Regions from separate parts of the Metasolibacillus sp. FSL K6-0083 genome, predicted to be linked through region 1. Evidence: riboswitches for the same ligand, from Rfam matches in the RefSeq annotation. Region 1 holds a riboswitch; the other holds the start of a gene.

The links. Region 1 has a riboswitch for cobalamin ahead of MHB51_RS17045 (DUF4430 domain-containing protein). Riboswitches for the same ligand answer to the same signal wherever they lie in the genome.
Region 2: linked by a shared signal. The riboswitch ahead of MHB51_RS09335 (ABC transporter substrate-binding protein) and the one ahead of MHB51_RS17045 (DUF4430 domain-containing protein) in region 1 are both predicted to bind cobalamin.

The regions. Positions count from the first base shown of each region.
Region 1 covers NZ_CP152046.1:3,648,493-3,656,912, reverse strand. The annotation lists gene MHB51_RS17070 (ABC transporter permease) at 1-436, opposite strand, end outside; gene MHB51_RS17065 (hypothetical protein) at 479-2,014, opposite strand; gene kynA (tryptophan 2,3-dioxygenase) at 2,674-3,516, opposite strand; gene kynB (arylformamidase) at 3,516-4,139, opposite strand; gene kynU (kynureninase) at 4,139-5,410, opposite strand; cobalamin riboswitch at 5,732-5,931, shown strand; gene MHB51_RS17045 (DUF4430 domain-containing protein) at 6,093-6,812, shown strand; gene MHB51_RS17040 (S-layer homology domain-containing protein) at 6,891-8,420, shown strand, end outside.
Region 2 covers NZ_CP152046.1:1,999,345-2,007,764, reverse strand. The annotation lists gene MHB51_RS09360 (acyl-CoA dehydrogenase family protein) at 1-371, shown strand, start outside; gene MHB51_RS09355 (transporter substrate-binding domain-containing protein) at 361-1,218, shown strand; gene MHB51_RS09350 (amino acid ABC transporter permease) at 1,299-2,009, shown strand; gene MHB51_RS09345 (amino acid ABC transporter permease) at 2,022-2,735, shown strand; gene MHB51_RS09340 (amino acid ABC transporter ATP-binding protein) at 2,755-3,510, shown strand; cobalamin riboswitch at 3,590-3,772, shown strand; gene MHB51_RS09335 (ABC transporter substrate-binding protein) at 3,883-4,845, shown strand; gene MHB51_RS09330 (iron ABC transporter permease) at 5,245-6,249, shown strand; gene MHB51_RS09325 (adenosylcobinamide amidohydrolase) at 6,249-7,703, shown strand; gene MHB51_RS09320 (cob(I)yrinic acid a,c-diamide adenosyltransferase) at 7,709-8,269, shown strand.

The sequences.
Region 1 (8,420 bases):
GAAGCAAGTTTTTAATCATCGCATTTTCTACCGGCTTGTTTGGATTACCAACAAGCGGTAAAGCAATTGGATTCCCCGCATATAAATCATTTGTTAAACCTGTGGGAAATTGCACATAGCTTGTTATTCGTCGCTCTTTCATTGCTTGCTGCGCTTCCTTCTCAGACATGCGCTCTATCTCAATATAGTCATTGCCTTTGAGCGCCATCACAAGCAATTGTGTTAACACCTTCGTTTCTTCAGTGCGGTCATTGTCAACAATCGCTAGTGTAGATTTCTGTTGTTCACTAGGCATCATGAATTGTAATATGAGTAGAATAATTAAAGAAATCATGCAAATCGGCATGATAAAAAGAAGAAGAAGTGAGGACCACTTCTTCTTTAAATAACGTACATTTTGCGTTGTAAAAAAGAATATATTTTTCAGTACTTTCATGTAATATACCCCTTACTCGCCTAGCGCAAATAATCTATCTCTTTAATAATCATCTTGATTTTCTTCATAGTCTTCATCAAACTCGAAGTCATAATCTTCCCCGTAATATTCATCAAAATCGAAATCTTCATCATAGTAGTAATCATCATAATAATAGTCATCATAGAAGTAATCATTAAAGCCTGTTTCTTCCATAAAGTTTTCTGCCCAAACTAAAGCATTTTCAAGAACTGTAGCCATATAATCAGAAAGCTCTTCCTCTGATAAATTACTTACATCCTTTATTTTAGCTGGTAATTCGATAGCCTTCACTTTTTTACTGTCCTGCTCAATTGTTATAGCTATTTTACCAAGACCAGCCATTTCAATGTAGATTGTATGCTCCCCATTTACGCTATCTGCCCTATACTCCGATGTACCATCCCAATTTAACGTAACTGACTCGCCTGCACCTTCAAAAATAAATTTACGTTCGAAGTTGTGCTGATTTTTTTCCTTATTTTCCTCTGACTCATAAACAATTTTCACATCTTCTATAGCTAATTGAACACGGTCAGATGCTTTATCACTTTTTTGGAATTTCCCATCAATGGAAACCTGCTCTTCAGCACCTTTCAATTGATAGTCAAATGTAAACTCATTACCAAATGTTTGCTTTCCAGTAATGACAAAATCATCTGTTTCTTTAAATTTCAATTCTCGTTCAATAATTTTACCCTTTTCAACCCAAATTGTTGAAACAAAGCCGAACTCAATTTCACCCAATCCATCAATCAATTGCTTTTTCATTTCTGTAACGGTTTCATCATCACAAACACCTTGTGTTGCCATAACTTGCTTTAAAATTGTCTCAAGTTCAGGGTCTGTTTCTAGCTTTTTTGCAATGGCTTCCATCACTTTTTTCACATCTTGCTTTGATAAATCCATAACAATTTTATTTTTCTCTTTTGTAAAAGCTTCTTCCGGTAACTCTTTGAAAATAGTAGTAGCTAAGTTTTTCTTAATATATTCTTGTTGCTCCTTCGTCATAATTTCTGTTTCAAATAAAACATCTTGCCCACAGCTTAGTTCGCCATCGGCTAGTTCATTTAACTTTTCTGCTGAAACAGATATTGCCTCTGTTAAAAACGGTGCATTGAATACATATTCCTCCTGTGTCGCGAACAATTCAAAATTATCTACTTTGACATCTGCAATCTCCCCACCTAAACCGAATGCAAACTTTTTATTTTTCACATCTGATGTTGCCGAAATATTAATTGCTGAAGAGTTAATAATATCGAATATTGGACTTTCCTCATAATCACTTTGAATTTCACCAGTAATTTTTAGGTCATTTTGGATAACAGCCGTTTTTGCTAATTCGGACCATTTCAATTCTTCTTTATACTTATCTTCAAAGAAAGCAACCATTTCACTAGCAGTTTCAGATTCAGCAGCAAGATATGCGGCTTTCGGAGATTTCATAAATAACGCTCCTGCACCAACCCCTCCTGCTAAAACAAGTGCTGCTACACCTCCGCCGATTAGCCATTTCTTTTTTGAACCACTCGCTACTTTTTGTTCTTGCACTTCCATACATTCTCACCTTTCTCTGTATTAATACGCCTCGACTAACTCTAATCCAGATTTCTCCAAGTTCATGCAAAAAAACGCCATAAAACTTATGACTTCCACGAAAGGCTTCGGATTAACTTAAACTGAATTTCCCTCTATTAGCGAGTATTAAAATAATGCATTCTGAATCAGACAAGTATGTACTATATTTTTTGTCGAAATATTTCTAATTTCTATGTCAAAAGTTATGTCTGAAAAACAGAATAGTTCTAGTATACAAAAAATGGCGTAAAAATTATAGCAAAATTTGTTTATTTATCATACATTAGGTCCACATGTATATAAAAGGCTAAAAACAGAACTAAACTATAAGACCTGTTTTTAGCTCTACCTTTGTATTTAATTGTATTTTAATAAGGTCTTAAGATATTAAAACCTTCAAATACTAGCTATAAAATTCTTTTTAAATTTTTCTCAATTATTATCTAGGTATATAGAAGCGGTTTATCACGCATTAACAGGCAGTAGGGCTTCCACTTCAAGACTTAAGTGAAAATGATACTGCCCGTAAAAGCCCGATTGGTTTAACTAACAAGCAGTGGGGATGAGAAAAACCTCCACTGCTTGAAGTTTCACTTTATTTAATCAAGCCCCTTTTTACGTAACTAAACCTACTCCTATCAAAGCTCTGTGCGTAGCTGCCATAGCTCTGGGAAGAAATATTGGTCTAACACTTTTTTCAAATAGCTAACACCACCTGAGCCACCTGTTCCCATTTTAAAGCCAATAATGCGCTCAACCGTTTTCATATGGCGGAAACGCCACTGCTGGAATAAGTCCTCAATGTCGACAAGCTCCTCAGCAAGCTCATATAAATCAAAATATTTCTCAGGCTCGCGATAAACAGCCTTCCATGCCTCTTTCACACTGTCATTTGCCTCATACTTTGCTGTTACATCGCGTGATAATACTTCCTCATCAATAGTAAATCCGCGCTTTGCCAGCGTGCGAATCGCTTCATCATATAGGCTAGGCGCATTATAAGCTTCTTGAAGCATTGCTAATATTTTTTCATCATGTGCATAAATTTGCAAAATATGCGGTGTTTTATAGCCAAAATAAAACTCTAGTAAACGATTTTGATAGGATTGAAAACCTGATGAATTCCCGAGTTGGTCTCGGAAATTTAAGTAATCAGCAGGCGTTAATGTTGCAAGCACATCCCATACGTTTTTTAGCTGGTTTTGCACTTGTGAAACACGCGCTAGCTTTTTAAATGATTCAGGTAAGCGCCCATTATGAATATCAAGCGTTGCCGATTTGACTTCATGTAAAATTTGCTTCATCCAAAGCTCACTGACATGATGGACAACGATAAAAAGCATTTCATCATGCTCATCTGTTAGCGGCTTTTGACAAGCTAAAACCTCGTTTAAATGTAAATAATCTGTATAGGTCATACGGTCTTTGAAATCCGTAACGATTTTTTTCTCATCTTCAAATGGCTTGTAATTGTTCGACATTATTGCTCCTCCTCTTTGATGACTGCTCTTACAGGACTACCATCTGCTCCTTCTATTAATAGAGGTAAAATAATCATCTCATAGCGCCCTGCTTTGATATGCTCAAGCAATAAGTTTTCTACTATATAAATGTCACTTTCTACTAGCGCATGATGTATTGGTAGCTCCTTTGAAGTTACTTTATCAACTGATGGCACATCCACTCCAATTAAATTAATGCCGCTTTCTTTTAAATACGCTACAGTTTCTATTGTTAGTGTAGGTACTTCCTGAGGAAAAATATGTGCGTTAGCTAGCGTTTTTGTTTTAAAAAATACAGCATTTACTCCTGTAATTTTCCCTGCAACATGCGACATTTCAATAAATTCACTATCCAAGCATTCCACAACGACCACTTTTCCGATACAGCGCTCTAAATCAAGCTGCTCAAATGTCTGTCCATTGTTATCAAAATGAAATGGTGCGTCCATATGCGTGCCTGAGTGAAGGCTCATCTGTAGCATACCGACATTGACAGAGCCTGTTTGCTCCTTTGTTGCAACCGTTTCATAGATGAATTTTGTATCGCCTGCCCATGTCGCGATATTTTTGTTCAACGGCTGTGTAATATCAATCCACCCCATTACGCTACAATCTCTCTTTCATTCGTAAATTTCTCATATGCTTTCGTTTCCATAATATCCTTTAAAATTTCAAAACATTTATACACTTCTTCAAATGTGTTATACATTGCAACTGCCGCTAAGCGAATCCCCTGTGGTGCACGGAAGTCAGGAATAACACCGCGCTCCTTCAATGCCTTGCAAATGCGTGCGGCATCTGGATGCTCTAGATAAATATGACCACCACGCCTTTCATGCTCTACTGGGCTACACACTTTAAAGCTATATTCACCAAGCATATCCTCCACGCATTGCAGCATGTAATCTGATAATGCCAACGAACGCTTTCGCACATTATCAATGCCCATTTCATTAAACAACCCAAGCGCTCCTAACAATGGCGCCATACTCAACACATTTGGTGTTCCTACCTGAAAGCCCCCAGCCTCAAATGCTGGCTCAAATGTATGACTCATCGTAAATTGCTTTTCTTTATTTGAGCCAAACCAGCCAGCTAAGCCCGGTGCTGTCCCAAAATGCTTCTCATGCACAAAAAGAGCCCCTGTACTACCCGGTCCGCCATTCAAATGCTTATACGTGCACCAAAAAGCAAAATCCACATTCCAGTCATGTAAATGATGTACAACTGAGCCAACTGAATGACATAAATCAAAGCCAATTATAATACCACGTTCATGTGCTGCCTTCGTTAATTGCTCCATATTTAAAATTTGCCCACTGCGATAAAGCACACCCGGTAAAACAATTAATGCTACTTCATCTGTCATTGCCGCAATAATATCTTCTTCATCTAGCATTTGCCCATCTCGTGATGCCACACGAATTAAATGTGACTCATCATAACCCTTTAATGCTAGTTGTGATTTTAAAGCATAAATATCAGAGGGGAAATTTAATTCATCCGCTAAAATCTTCGTTCTCTTTCCCTCTGGCTTGTAAAATGTTGCAACGAGCTGATGTAAATTGCTCGTTGTCGAGCCAGTGACAACTACCTCTTCCTTTTGTGCGCCTACAATTTGTGCCATTTGTGCACCAAGCTTCTCGGCAAGGAAAAACCAAGCATGCTCGCCCTTTGTCCAACCATCAATACCGTATTCTTTCCATGAATTCATCAAGCTGTGTAACGTCTTTTCTGCGCGCTTTGACATCAGCCCTAATGAATTGCCATCGAAATAAATACGCCCCTCTTGCATATAAAACTCCTCCCGCATTGAGGCAATTTCATATGTTTCATCTAAGCGTTTGGCATATGCCCATGTGTTTGCTGTCATGCGTCAGCCACCCCTCTTCTTATTTTTAACACTCAAATTGATAGTAACATTCATAAGGATGTGAGAAAACCTTTATATTGAGCTATTAAATAGCCTTAATATTATGACAGGAAAAGAGAATGGAAATTTTGAGCCAAAAGTTCCATTAACTCATGGACAAACGGCAAAAATACTAAAAAGAACGCTACAAATTGCAAATATGATGTAATATTTTAAATTTAAAGGAGGCCATCTGAAACATTTATTATTTCAGATGGTCTTTTCTCTTTTTCTAACTATTTCGAAAACCAGAGAATTATGCTACACTTACCAATAAGTGAATAGTAACTGCAGAATAAAGGTGCTCAATTTATGAGCTTAATAGGGAATTCGGTGCAAAACCGAAGCTGTTTCCGCAACTGTAAGTGTAGATGACTACAGAGTATACCACTGTCCAACGAGGAAAAATGCCTCTAGTAGATGGGAAGGTTCTGAACTAGGATACACGAGCCAGGAGACCTGCCTTTATTTCATCGTATTAACTCTCTTCGGAAGCTAGGAGAACTTACGGCAAATAGACGGACAGGCACACTATGCCTATTTTCTGTTTTCCATGAGATGCTTCCCCTTTTTGGAGGAGCATCTTTTTATTTTTGAGTTAACTGCAAAACATTCACGAAATAAAAAATAGGAGGTTTTGTAAATGGTTCAATTCAAAAAATGGTGGCATCTAGCGTTTGCCCTGCTTTTGGCAGTTTCGCTCGTATCACCAGCAGCAAGTGCGGCGGTATTACAGCCGGTAAGTCAAGAAGTACTATCAGCAGACTTTGATGTTCAATTATCAGTGACTGGTTTGTACGATGAGATATTAGGAGAAACAACTGTAAATGTCCAAGACGGAACAACTGCACTAGAGCTTGTAGAGCAAACATTAGATGATGCTGGTATTCCTTATGTAGTAGTTTCTACTCAGTATGGTCCATATCTTCAATCAATTGATGGACGTGCTGCAGGCAGTTTGAATGGTTGGGATGGCTGGGTATACACAGTAAATGGCGATAGTCCTGATTATGGGTTAGCTGAGTATCAATTAGAGCCTGATGATGTAGTTCATATTTATTACACTACATGGGCTAAATTAGAAACAGCAAGTGCGATTGCTGTAAACGATAATAACCCGTCTATTACAGTAGATTTAACTGGTGATTTATTTATAACACCAGGCGCTTCGAATCTAGCAAACTGGACAATTAATACTGGAACAACGGCATTAACAGCTCAGTCTGTTACTGTGAATACCGACCAACAAGCAGTTATTACATTTGTAGGTCAAGCGCAAGCTGGCACTATTACCATTACTGCCTCAGCTAATGCATTATTAGGTGGTTCAGTAAGTGAGCCACTCGTAGTAGAAGTGCAATAACTAAGTAAATTAATACTGACAAGGTAAAATACTTTACCTTGTCAGTATTTAACTATTTTATCAAGGAGTGATTTTTAAATGGCTATATGGAAAAAACAACTACATATAGCGCTTGTCTTTATTTTAGTCTTATCGTTATTCTCTCCATCCAGTGTAATCAAAGCACAGCATTTTGAAGGAGAAATAGCCGAGCTAAATATTGAAAATGCTAATGATATCAGCGATAGTAATCTTGATAATTCGATAGAGCAAGATAATACTACGAAACCTGATAATGAAATAGAATTAGAAGATTCAACAAAGCTGGATAATGCACTTGAATCTGATAATGAGGCTGAATTAGAGCAGCAGACGCAAATAGATGATGCAGCAGGATTAACGTTTACTCCATTTATGGAGATTGCCCCCTTAGCAAGTAGCGATATTCAATTAAATAGAGAAGAACCATTACTATTACAAGTAGCTGAGACATTTGAACTTATAGCAACTACTTCAACAACAGATGATAGTGCAACAGTTGAATGGACTTCAAGTAATAACGGAATTGCAACGGTAGATAATGGGCTTGTAACTGCTAAGGAAATTGGTCGAGCAGTAATTACTGCTAAACTAGACGATACAACTAAAACAGTGGATGTATTTGTTATTTCACTTGAAGCGCAAGAAGCAATAAATTTCATTACCTCCTTACCAACAATTGAACGAGCAGATGATGCAACTTATCAACTATTGCTGGAAGCACGTGAACTAGATACGAAAGTAAAAGCACCCGCTCGTGCACTCTTATTGAATGACCTTCCTTATTTCGGTCTGTTACTTGAAAAAGAAATGGCATATTTTAAATTATATATGCAAGATCCTAATAATATTTTACCTGATCTTGAAGATATTATTTTAGATGATGGACTAAACAATAAGCTAGATGCATTACGTGAAAAATATGCTTCTCTTTTTAAATCTGGTTATAGAAAAGCTACAGATCCAGAAATACTTGCATTTAATGAAGTTCTTGTAGCTAAGGAAATCAAATACGCTATTCTTACTATCAACGAGCTTCCTCAATTAGAAGATATAGCATATAATTCAGCAACAAAAGAGCAACTAGAGCATGCGAGAAAAAAAGTTAAGGTCCTTTCTACGAATGATCAAAAAAAGGTAACAAATCATGAAGACCTTGTTAATAAAGAAATACGATATATTGAACTGTTCATTGATGCTATTGATATAAATGATCCGCTAGCAAAAGAATTAGTTGCAGAAGCAGAAAAAATTTGGAAAGCGTTACCTAATATCTATCCAAATGCCAAAGTTGATGGTGTATCAACTAAAGGGGTTGCCAATTATCCCGTTCTCCTTGATAAAAAGAAAATGCTTAGTGCTGAAGATGATATTAACAAAGTTATCGCTAAAATCGATGCATTACCTTCTGTAGAAATGCTCGTTTGGGCTGATATATTAAAAGTAGCTGAGGCCCAGCTTGCTTATGATAAGTTATTAACTATTCATAAAAATCAAGTAACTAACTATGCTAAGCTTGAAGCTTTACAAAAACGTCTATTAGATTTACAACCGTCTACAGTTGAGGCATACAATGCAGTTGCTGATTAT
Region 2 (8,420 bases), 1.6 Mb from region 1:
GCTTAAATGGTCCGATAAGCGACTTGCCAAATGTGCAAGCACTCATTGGAGAAATTGAATTAGCACTGGCAACAGCACGCTTCACATTGTACGGGGCGGCAGAGGCTTATATAAATCCGACTCGTAAACAGTTTGTGCAGCAAGAACTCAATATTGCCAAGCATGTTGTGACAAATAATGCATTGCAAATTGTGGATAAGGCGATGCGCTTAGTTGGTGCAAAAAGCTTGCAACGCAATAATCCACTGCAGCGTTATTATCGTGATGTGAGGGCAGGCTTACACAATCCACCAATGGATGATATGACAATAAAAAAGTTGGCTGAAGCAGCTATTCAACAAGCAAAAGGAGAGACTTTACATGTTAATTAAAAAAATATTACAGTTTACAGCAATCAGCTTTGCAGCGGTTTCTATACTAGTGGCGTGCAGTGACGGCGAGGGTGCTACAACGTCAAATGGAGAAGCGGTGAAAAAAGTAAAGGTAGCTTATGACCAGTCAGGCAAGCCAATGACTTATATTGATGAAAACGGTAATCCAACAGGCTATGACGTTGAAGTAATGAAATTAGTTGATGAAATTTTAGAAGATTACGAGTTTGAATTTGTTGGAACGTCCAACGATGATTTATTAATCGGTGTTGAGCAAGGGAAGTATCAGGTAGGTGTGAAAAATGCCTTCTGGACAGAGGAGCGAACAGCAAAATTTATTTTTCCACAGGAGTTTTTAGGATTAAGTAGTGCAGGGCTTGTTGTAAAAAAAGAAAATGCCCATATTAAAAATTTAAGTGACTTTGCTTCAGCAGGGTTTACGCTAGCGCCAATCGCGGCAAATAACGCCCAGTATACAGTCATTGCTGAATACAATGAAGCGAATCCGGATAACCAAGTCAAGCTACAGGCAGGGGAGGAGTTTTCGGTTGATGTTGTGCAATGGGTGAATGAAGGGCGTGTAGATGGTGGTGTACAAATCGAAGGTAGCTTTAACGGTCAAGTATTAACGGAGGGCGGCCCGTATCATCATTTAAAGGATGAGGTTGTGTATAACGAGTTTGCAGTAATTAAAACATGGCCGCTATTTAATAAAAAGGAGCAGGAATTCGCAGATGCCTATGATAAAGCAATTCAGCAGTTAAAGGAAACGGATGCGCTAAATAAGCTAAGCGAACAATTTTACGGTAAGGATTTATTCAAAGTGCTAGATTCTGTAAAACGTTAGATTAATTGAATAGCTAAGGGAGAGCATATGCAACCTGCTTTCCCAAGAGCTGCATACATAATGAATCGGTGGTGAGATGAATGGAAAAATACTTTGATATCACTTATTTATGGTCAGCGCTTCCACAGCTATTGCCATTTTTATTTGTGACATTATATGTTGCTGCTCTTGCGGTCGTTTTTGGTAGTGTTGCTGGATTGGTACTAGCGATGGCGAAATTGAGCAATCATGCATTGCTGCGTTGGCTTGCGAATGGCTATACAACAATTATTCGTTGTACACCTTCGATCGTATTATTATTTCTTGTGTACTACGGGGTTCCGGCATTCGCTGAAAATTTATTAAATATCAATTTGCATAATGTGCATACAGGTGTTTTTGTAGTGATAACATTTAGCTTACAGTTTGCGGCGATGATGTCCGAGGTAATTCGTTCTTCTTATTTAGCAATTGATAGAGGACAGCATGAGGCAGCTGTTAGCGTCGGTCTCACACCACTGCAAGCCTATCGACGCATTGTTTTTCCACAAGCATTTGTTGTTGCCATACCGAATTTTGGCAATGGCTTAATTGCGGTATTACAGGAAGGGGCACTTGCCTATACGATAGGCTTTATCGATATTGTAGGAAAGGCAAATTTAATTATTGCGAATAACTATGGTACGCATACGTTAGAAATTTTTATGGCTTTAGCTATTATTTATTGGATTTTGTCGATTACGTTAGAGAAGCTATTTGCAAAATTGGAGCGAGCATTTAGCAAAGGGAAGAGCTCAATCAAGGCGACATAAGGAGTGATGTGCATGGATTTTATTAATATAGCATTTTTAATAGATACCTTTTGGGTTGCGCTTAGCGGTGTGCCAATTGCGTTATTGGTAACGATTGTATCGCTTATATTAGCAATACCTTTAGCTTTTCTACTTGCCATGTCGCGTATTTATGAAGTGCCGATTATTAACCGCTTAACAAAAATTTATGTGTCTTTTGTGCGTGGCACGCCAGTAATTATTCAAATTTTTGTGCTCTACAGCAGCATCCCACTCATTTTAGCAGGTCTATTTGAAAAATATAATATCAATTACTCCATTTATGATGTGAATCCATTATGGTATGCCCTTATTATATTTACGTTTAATACAGCCGCGGTGTTAACGGAAGTGTTTCGCTCGGCATTGCAAACTGTGCCTAACGGTCAGCTAGAGGCGGCATATTCTGTTGGTTTGACAACAGCGCAGGCTTACTGGCGTATTGTCATCCCACAATCTTTGGTAGCGGCGTTACCTAATTTATGTACTGCAACGATTAATTTGATTAAGGCGACATCGCTTGGTTATGCCATTTCGTTACAGGAAATTACATTGAAGGCGAAGGTTGCTGCGAATGTTGGCTACAATTATTTAGAGGCATATATCGATATTTTCATTGTTTATTTAATTTTATGTATGACGGTAGAGTATTTATTTAAACGCTATGAACGCTATTTAAGTCGCTATAAAATGAATCTTCAAAGTTAAATGTAAAGGGGGAGAGCTGATGCTACAAATTACAAATATTCATAAATCATTCGGGCGCAATGAGATTTTAAAGGGCGTTGATTTAACTGTTTCAAAAGGGGATGTTGTTGTTATTTTAGGTCCCAGTGGTTCAGGTAAAACAACATTGCTGCGCTGTATTAATTTTTTGGAGCGTGCGGATAAAGGAACGGCGAGCTTTGGTGAAATAACAGTTGATTTAAGAAATGCCTCTAAAAAGGAAGTGCTTGCTGTACGTAAAAAAACCGCCTTTGTATTTCAAAATTATAATTTATTTCATAATAAAACGGCACTGGAAAATGTCGCAGAAGGCTTAATTATAGGTAGGAAAATGAATAAGGAGAAAGCGTATGGACTTGCGAAAGAGGCACTCGATCAAGTAGGTTTGACGCATAAATATGATGCCTACCCAAGTCAATTATCTGGTGGTCAGCAGCAGCGGGTTGGTATAGCCCGAGCTATTGTATTATCGCCTGATGTAATTTTATTTGATGAGCCGACATCAGCGCTTGACCCCGAGCTTGTAGGGGAAGTTTTAGAGGTCATGAAAACAATCGCGAAGTCTGGCACAACGATGATTGTCGTCACACATGAAATGTCATTTGCGCGAGATGTAGCAAGCCATGTCATTTTTATGGATGGAGGTCAAATTGTTGAGGAAGGCTCCGCGCATGAGATTTTTGTACAACCAAAAGAGGAGCGCACAAAGCAGTTTTTACGTCGCGTACTACCTGAAGAGTATAACTACCATATTTAGCACCTACACAATCTCAATTTTTTCGCTATAATTAAAGTGGAGACATTGAGATTTTATTCATTGTCAAAGATAAAAAAGTTCATAGTGAAGCACAAAAGGTTCCTTGTAGATGATAAGGAGTAAAAGGGAAATCAGTGAAAATCTGATGCGGTCCCGCCACTGTAAATGCTAGTTTCTAGCGGTATGCCACTGAATTTTCGGGAAGGCGCTAGAGATGTATGATGCATAAGCCAGGAGACCTGCCTTTCGTGTAAAGCCAATGACAACCTACGAGGATAGGGTGGCGCCGCTATTTTAATAGTGCCCTATTATAATCTCTCGTATTTGTCGAGGGATTTTTTTGTTATTTTGTTTAATTAGGAGGAATTAGAAGTGAAAAAGTTTTGGTCAATTATAATGACGATGCTGTTAGCAACAGGCTTGCTTGCAGCGTGTGGACAGGATGACAATAAGGAGCCACAAACGCAAGGTGAGCAGCAAACAGAAGTACAGCAAGAAACGGACGAGCTCGCAGCAGCCTTTCCTGCGACAGTAACAGATGCTTTAGGCAGAGAGGTTACGCTTGAGCGTGCACCAGAAAAAATCATCTCTTTAACACCATCAAATACAGAAATTTTATTTGCTTTAAATTTAGAAAATGAGGTTGTTGGCGTCAACGATATTGATGATTATCCACCAGCAGTAGCTGAAAAAGAAAGAGTCGGTAGCATGGAATACAATGTTGAAAAAATCGTCTCCTTACAGCCCGATATTGTTTTTGCACATGAATCAAGCATGTTCGCAGTTGAGCCAGCATTAGAGCAATTAGAAGCAGCGGGCGTAACGGTGTTCGTCGTTAAAAATGCGGCAACATTTGAAGAAACATATATGACAATGGAACAAATCGGTACTTTAACAGGTAAAGTAGAAGAAGCAGAGAAAATGGTGGAATCTATTAAAACGAAGCTAGCTGATATACAGGCAAAAGTGGAAGGACAAGAAGAAAAATCAGCTTTCGTTGTTGTTGGTATGACACCAGATATTTATGCAGTTGGTCAAAACACATTTATGGATGAGATGCTAAAAGCAATCAATATTAAAAACGTTGTTGAAGCAGATGAATGGCCAATGTATAGTCCAGAGGATTTTGTTGCAAGCAATCCAAGCACAATTATCGTGACATACGCAGAAGATGTGGACGCAGTTTTAAATAACCCAGCATTTGCTGAAATGGATGCGGTGAAAAACGGCGCAGTTTACACTGTAGATGGCAGTATGACAAGCCGTCAAGGTCCTCGCATTGCGGATGGGGTAGAATCAATTGCAAAGGCAATGTATCCAGAAATTTTTAAATAAAGTGAAACTTCAATCAGTGGGATTCCTCATCCCCACTGATTGTTAGTTGACCCACTCGGGCATTTACGGGCAGTTAATCTCGCACTTATCTTTTAGCGTATTGTCACTTAAGTCTTGAAGTGGGCGTTTTACTGCCCGTTAATGCGGGATAAATCTGGATGAGGGCTGCCTAAAAGAATTATAAGAAATTGAATATTTGTTGATTATTCCAAATAAAGGGGACATCTAAAAAAACGTCTATAATCGGCGTTTTGGACGATGACTTTTTGGTAAAAGGTTTATTCCTAAGCGATAGAGAAGAAACGAAAATCTCCCTTTTAATATGATACCAATACAAAATTCCCTTTTTGGATAGTCCTACTCCAGAATAAGCGTTTATTTAAAGGCAGGCGATTCTATTTGAGTCAAAATAAAAAGGCAGTAATTGCATATGTCATATCAATTGCATTACTACTCATAAGTATATGGTTAGGAGTTGCGGTAGGTTCAGTGAACATACCGCTATCTACTTTATGGGATAGAGAGGCTGACCCAACCGCCTACAGTATTTTATGGAATATTCGAATGCCTAGAGTAATGCTTGCTGCGCTCGTTGGTGCGTCGCTGGCGATAGCGGGGGCAGCATTTCAAGGTTTATTAAAAAACCCACTCGCTGATCCATATACGCTCGGTATCTCGTCAGGGGCCTCTGTCGGTGCAGTGGCAACTATTTATTTTTCAGTATCGCTTCCGATGCTTGGCGTTTTCACATTGCCGATTTTTAGTATGCTTGGCGCAGCGATAACAATGATAATTGTGATGACTTTTGCGCGCCTTGTTGACCGAACGATGAAAATGGAGACATTAATATTAACTGGGGTTATTTTTAGCTCTTTTTTAGGTTCCTGTATTTCTTTAATGATTGCGTTGACAGGGGAGCAGCTACGAATGATTATGGGCTGGCTACTTGGTAGCGTTTCGATGCGCGGCTGGCCATATGTGCAAATGATTATCCCGTTCGTTATTATCGGTGTACTTTTAATTTGGTTAAACCGTCGTGAGTTGAATGCGATGGTTTACGGAGAAGAGCGTGCAAAGCATTTAGGCGTTGATGTGAAGCGCAGTAAATATATTATTTTAGCTGGTGGTTCTATACTGACAGGTGCTGCGGTTGCCGTCTCTGGTACGATTGGTTTCGTTGGGCTTGTCGTGCCACATATGGTGCGCATGCTTGTCGGCGCAGACCACCGTTTGCTGCTAATTTTATCGCTCATTAATGGCGCAAGCCTTCTCGTGATTTGCGATTTAGTGTCACGTACAATCATTGCGCCAACAGAGCTGCCTATTGGGGTCATTACAGCATTTATCGGTGCGCCCATTTTTGCTTATATTTTTTACAAGCAACGTAGAAAAGGGGGAGCATAATGCTACAAGTAGAGCAAATTTCTGGTGGCTACGGTGCGACACCGATTATTAAAAATGTTTCATTCACAGTATCTAAAGGGAAAATACTGGGGATTCTCGGACCGAATGGTAGTGGCAAATCTACATTGTTAAAGGTGATTAGCGGCGTTTTACCTACAATAAGTGGACAAATTTTACTCGATGGTAAGGGAATTGATGCCTATTCAACGAAGGAGCTTGCGAAAAAAATGGCTGTACTGCCTCAGTTACATGCTAACGCTTTTTCCAATTCTGTACGTGATGCGGTGTCGCTCGGTCGTTATCCGCATCAATCTAGTTTCTTTGCCAGTTGGTCGGAGCAAGATGAGCAGGCTGTACAAACGGCGATGCGACAAACAGGTGTGCAACAATATGAGCATGCTTATTTGGAATATTTATCGGGCGGTGAGCAGCAGCGTACTTTTATCGCACAGGCACTTGCGCAATGTGCGAATCTTTTATTGCTTGATGAGCCGACAAATCATTTAGATATTGCGCATCAGCAGCAAATATTAGATATGATTCGCAAACAAGCGTTAGAATGTGAATTAACGGTAGTATCAGTTTTTCACGATATGAACTTAGCGGCATTGTATTGTGACGAGCTTTTGTTAATGGATAAGGGGCAAGTCAAGGCATTCGGCAAGCCGCATGAGGTGTTACTAGAAGCGCAAATTGCAGAGGTCTACGGGGCAAGGGTGACTACATATGCACATCCCGAGCTACCAAAGCCTCAAGTAACGCAGCTACCAAGGCTCAAGCAGGAAAATGTATTCGCGCCGGTGACGAAGGAGCATTTCGCAATAACGGACAGCTATGTGCACTTTCAAGCGGAGGCACCGCTAAAGGTTGTATCATCAGCAGTTTATAATGCAGGTATGGGCTGGTATACGACCTTTATTAATCGCACTGTCGAAACTACTTATCATGCTGAAAATATGAAGGACGAGGTAGAGTCATTTTTAAGGGCTCATAACTTGGTGCTGACGAATACAGTGGTTATGCTTACAGCACTTGCTGCAAAAAATGCTGTAATTGAATCATATGCGGATGGACTTGTGCTCATTGCAGTCACAGCCGGCATAGACAATGCTGTAGATGTGACAAGAGCCTATGAGCAAGAGGAGCAGCCGCATATCGGAACAATCAATACATGGGTTATTATTAATGGGAAGCTATCTGATGAAGCATTCTATCAAGCGATGATTACAGCAACAGAAGCAAAAACAAGGGCATTAGCAGAGCAAAACATTCAAGATGCTCGAACAGGTACAATCGCGACAGGTACGAGTACAGATAGCCTTTTAATTGCCGCAACACAAAGCGGGGAAGAATTGCCCTATGCAGGACCTATTACAAAAGTGGGTAAATGGATTGGGCGAGGCGTTTTCGATGCGACATCGAAAGCAATTGCAAAATACAAAAAGGAAGGATGAGTGAAATGAAACTGTATACAAAAAAAGGGGACACAGGTAAAACAAGCATTATTGGACGCCGAGTAGACAAGGACGATTTACGCGTAGAGGCATACGGCACAATGGATGAGCTAAATTCAATTATTGGTAAAGCGATGACGGAGCTAGAGAAAGAATTGTTCCAAGATATTTTAGCGGATTTAGAAAGCATTCAGCATGAATTATTTGATGGTGGTGGCGATTTAGCCAATGTAATGAAAGAGCGTGTTTACAAGCTAACAGAAGCACCAATCGAAACAATGGAAGCTCGCATCGACATTTTAGTTGAGGAAGCACCTCCACTGCGCCGCTTCATTTTACCTGGTGGCTCGCCTGCTGCAGCCACACTTCATATTGCCCGTACAATAGCGCGCCGAGCAGAGCGCCAAACGGTAACATTAATGAAGGCTGATAATGATGTATCACCAGTCGTACAAAAATATTTGAATCGACTTTCAGACTACTTATTCGCTGCCGCGCGAGTAGTAAACGTGAGACTAAAAGTTTCAGATATAGAATACATTCGCAGTGCAGATGTGTTTAAATAAGAAGTGGAGAAAGCGTCCAAAATCCTTGCAATTGCGAGGTTTTGGACGCTTTTTGAGCACTAGCTGAAATAAGGATAAATTTGAGAACGTAGAATAAACCTTTGCAAACATGGAATAAACTTCGGAAAACGTGGAATAAACTCCGGAAAAC